One region of the Mogibacterium sp. CM50 genome, then DNA from elsewhere that is predicted to be linked to it. Evidence: predicted binding sites of a transcription regulator. Region 1 holds the regulator's gene; the other holds the start of a gene.

Region 1 (2,421 bases):
TCACCATTTCAATTGCAAACAACTGTTCGAAATGGTATAATTTGATGATTTTAGTACAGGGAGATTAAACCGGAATGAAGGATTTTATTAAGGAGGGGCCAACAGTCACAATGTTCGTTCCGTACGACTGCAACAACTGCTGCCCTTTCTGTGTAAATAAAGATGATTATAGAGATACATCATCGTTTAATTTAGACCGATGCTATAAAGCGCTTGACCTGATGGATAAGGTGCTGCCTCATAACGATGTGGTTTTGACAGGCGGTGAGCCTCTTGCCGACTTGGATGCGCTTCAGGACATCTTGAATCACATCAAGGATGGTCATCACGTCTACATCAACACCACACTTCCGACCAACGAGACTCAGGATATCCACAAGGTTGCCGAGGTTCTCAACAGGAACAAGGACAAGATTAGCTGTATCAATGTTTCCAGACATCTCAAGCACTACGTAAAGGAGTGTTCGGACGGGATTTTCGATTTGCTCGAGGTACCTCATCGCATAAACTGCGTAGTATTCCAAGATGCCAACGAGCCTGAGACTAAGGAGAAGCTTCTCAAGGTTCTCGATCGATTCGCGGGACACGAGATTCAGCTAAGAGCCAATTACTCCAAGCTGACTCTTGACAACGTGTTTGACACTGAGCAGGACGATCTGTTCAGGCTCATAAGCTCCATCGCCGAATACAAGGGACATCTGGAGAAGGAGCTTTTCCGTACCGGCTTCCTGTTTCAACTCGGTGACAGCAGAATCACCTATCACAAAACTCTGCCCTATAGCAAGATTAACGGAAGAGTTGGTGACATCATCATCAGGCAGACCGGGGAGATATATGATGACTGGAACAATTACGGTGAAGAGTTAACGCTCAACTCGTTGACTTTATAGCGATAGTGATATCTATAACTATAAAATCGCCAGTCTGAATCCCAGGCAGCGCAATCAATAGCGATTATACTCTCAATTTGTATACTTTATCACTTCGGTTTATTTGACAGATAGAGGATTTGATATGAAGAAGAGCGAGGAACGCCAGAAGAAGGTGCTGGCATATATGAAAGAAACTATCAAGCTCAAGGGATTCCCTCCTACCGTGAGGGAGATTTGCGATGCCATAGGCATCAAGTCAACATCTACAGTTTACAGCGATATCAAGGCGCTGGAGTCACTGGGGTACATCAGAAAGGACCCCAGTAAGCCTCGCGCACTTGCGGTTGTTGACTGCGAGCATCAGAATGCAGAATTCGAAGCTGACGATATCAGTATGGTTCAGCTGCCGGTAATAGGGAATGTAGCGGCAGGGGTACCTATCCTGTCCGAGCAAAATATCGAAGACAGCATTCCATTCCCCGCCAGGTTTATCGGAAATGGCAACAACTTCCTGCTTGTAGTGCACGGAGACAGCATGGTCAATGCCGGTATCAACGACGGTGATTACCTGATTGTGCAGGAAGATCAGACCGCGGCAAACGGAGATATCGTCGTAGCAATGATACAGGGCGCCTTTGAGACAGAGGCCACGGTTAAGAGATTTTACAAGGAGAAGTATCATATCAGACTTCAGCCTGAAAATGACTTCATGGATCCGATCATCGTCGATGATTGCACGATTGTCGGCAAGGTCAAGGGAGTCTTTAGATATTTTAATTAATTTTTTCATGTTTTAATTTCCCCAAGGAGGATACAATGACACAGAGTAACGAACATCAGTACTCTAACGGCATAACCGACGCGAGAACGCTGGGTTGGCCCAAGACCATTCTGCTCGGACTGCAGCACACCTTCGCCATGTTCGGCGCTACCGTGTTGGTCCCGCTGCTGACAGGCTTAAACATTTCGACAACACTTTTGATGGCAGGTCTGGGCACGCTGCTATTCCACATTATCACGAAGGGGAAGGTTCCTGCATTCCTCGGTTCGTCGTTTGCTTTTCTCGGCGGATACGCAGCAGTTGCTCCGCTGCAGAACGGACATCCCAATACCGAGATGCTTCCATACGCATGTGGCGGTGTCCTGGTTGCAGGCTTCGTATACGTAGTTCTCGCAACACTCATCAAATTCTTTACGATAGAAAAGGTCATGAGAGTCTTTCCTCCTGTAGTTACCGGACCAATAATAATCTCCATCGGATTGATACTTGCTCCTTCTGCTATCAAGAACGCTCAGACAGACTGGCTTCTGGCGATTATAGCCCTCGCGTCTATTATATTCTTCAACATGTGGGGACGCGGCATGGCCAAGATTGTCCCTATTATTTTGGGCGTAGTTATCGCTTACGCAGTTGCGCTGCTGATGGGCAGGATAGACTTCACCGGTATGAGCAGACAGTCATTGGTTGCACTTCCACCAATCATGATGGCAAAGTTCGATCTCAGCGCCATCATCACGATCACCCCTATCGCGTTGGCTACCATGATGG
Region 2 (2,421 bases), 210 kb from region 1:
AGCAAGGAAATGTATTACAAGGTCATCAGAACAATAGGAATAGGAGAATCTGACCTCGAGACCAAACTGATGCCTGTGATTAATAACCAGAGTGATCCGACTATTGCAACTTACGCAAAGGAGGGAGAATGCGCGCTTAGAGTTGCATCGCAACGAGATACTGCCGAAATGGCTAAGTATGCAGTTGATGAGATGATTGAGATGATAGATGGATTGATTGGCGAATACATCTATAGCTATGATGACGATGAGCTTAATCAGGTTGTAGTTCATCAGCTTCAGAGACGAAGACTGTGGCTGTCATCTGCAGAATCGTGTACCGGCGGAATGTTTGCTTCGTGTATCACAGATGTTGCCGGAGCTTCGTCGGTGTTTGCAGAGGGATTTGTAACATATAGTGTAGAGGCAAAATCCGAGATTTTGGGTATAGATACGGCTGTGATTGATAAATTTTCTGTTGTAAGCGGTGAAGTTGCAGTCCTGATGGCAGATGGTGCCAGGAGAAAATCAAAAAGCGACATATCAGTTTCTATAACCGGATATGCTGGCCCTGAAGCGGACGAAGGCAGAGAGAACGGTAATGCATTTATCGGGTATTCTTGCGGAGGTAAGCTCGGCAATAAGCGTGGATTTATAGAATTAAATACCAAGAGAAATGATAGAAAGTGGAATCGGAATTACTTCAAGCTGCGGATGCTGCTGACAGTATATAATATTTTGAATGAAAAGCTTTAAGTTTGAAGGTGGAATAGTTTAATCCGTGATATTTTTAGGATTCGATTTTAGTTCTGCAATGCAGCTCCGGTTGCTCTGATATCGTTTTCTGACGGGAAAATTATAATTATATTAGATAAAAGTGCAGATATTGCAGGATTAGGGGCATTTTTAATTTGACCGTAATCGAGATGAGATTATATAATCTTGACAAATGAAAAGTTTGCATATAGAATACGAACGAATGTTCGATGTGATACAGGAGGAACTATGGCAGGTAAATCAAGCAAATCAGACAAGGGCATTAGCAATATAAATGACAAGGAGAAGGCATTAGAGCATGCTCTTGATGAGATACAGAAGGTGTTTGGCAAGGGCGCCGTCATGAAGCTCGGAGACAATGGGCTTAACAACAGTATAGAAGCGATCTCTACAGGATCTATTTCCTTGGATGTTGCTACCGGTATCGGCGGTGTACCGCGTGGACGTATTGTTGAGATATACGGACCGGAATCTTCTGGTAAGACAACACTCACGCTGCACTGTATTGCAGAGGCTCAGAAAGCGGGAGGAAAGGCTGCATTTATCGATGCTGAGCATGCCCTTGATCCGGTTTATGCCAAGAATCTTGGCGTAGATGTTGATGATTTACTTGTATCACAGCCTGATACCGGAGAGCAGGCGCTTGAGATTTGTGATATGCTCGCGCGCAGTGGAGCTATTGATTTGATTGTAATCGACTCCGTTGCAGCTCTTGTACCTAAGGCAGAGATTCAGGGTGATATGGGAGATTCACACGTAGGGCTACAGGCAAGACTTATGTCACAGGCGCTTAGAAAGATTGCGGGAACAGTTAACAAGACAAATACCTGCGTTATATTTATCAACCAGCTTCGAGAGAAGATTGGAGTTATGTTTGGTAACCCTGAGACAACTACAGGCGGTCGGGCACTTAAATTCTATGCCAGCATGCGCCTTGATGTTAGACGCGCTGATTCGATCAAACGAGGGGATGAGACCATCGGTAATAGAACCAAGGTTAAAATTGTCAAGAATAAGGTTGCGCCTCCATTCAAGCTTGCTGAGTTCGATATCATGTATGGAGAAGGTATTTCCATCGCCGGAGATGTTCTTGACACAGCAACAGATATGAAGTTTATCGATAAAGCTGGTTCGTGGTACAGTTACGAAGGTGAGCGAATTGGTCAGGGGCGTGAGAATGTCAAGGAATTCCTTATCTCTCATCCAGATATCCTTGAGACTCTCAAGATCAAGATTATGGATGAAATTCACGGCAGGGATGAAGATGATCTCAAAGTTGATGAAGACGGTGTAGTTATTGAGTAATTATGCATAACATGTTCTAGGGTTTGACATAAATACTAGAACATGTTATACTTGGTTGGTTAGCCGCTCAGAATGGGTTATAAAGCATAGCACCCGTGATTCTGGCGAGTCTGGTTTGAGGAGGATTTTAATATGTACGCAGTAATTAAGACAGGCGGAAAGCAGTACAGAGTACAGGAGAATGATGTACTTAAGATAGAAAAGCTCGACGCTGCAGTAGGAGAGACAGTTACCTTTGACGAGGTTGTAGCTGTTGGAGGAGATAAGCTTCAGGTAGGTGCACCTTTTGTTGAAGGATGTACAGTTCAAGCCGAGGTACTGGAGCAGGGTAAGAACGAAAAGGTTATTATCTTTAAGTAC

Evidence for each region. Region 1 encodes LexA, which represses DNA repair genes until DNA is damaged. Its sites were predicted from a motif close to AGAACANNTGTTCT; they were not measured.
Region 2: recA (recombinase RecA) is a predicted target of LexA. The motif match lies at 952-965, and genes of this name have one in related genera.

Annotation. Positions count from the first base shown of each region.
Region 1 is NZ_ALNL01000044.1:272,215-274,635, forward strand. Features, by position in the region: gene HMPREF1152_RS08655 (radical SAM protein) at 75-890, shown strand; gene lexA (transcriptional repressor LexA) at 1,015-1,653, shown strand; gene HMPREF1152_RS08665 (uracil-xanthine permease family protein) at 1,689-2,421, shown strand, end outside.
Region 2 is NZ_ALNL01000044.1:59,629-62,049, forward strand. Features, by position in the region: gene HMPREF1152_RS07670 (competence/damage-inducible protein A) at 1-735, shown strand, start outside; gene recA (recombinase RecA) at 985-2,061, shown strand; partial or broken gene rplU (50S ribosomal protein L21) at 2,194-2,421, shown strand, end outside.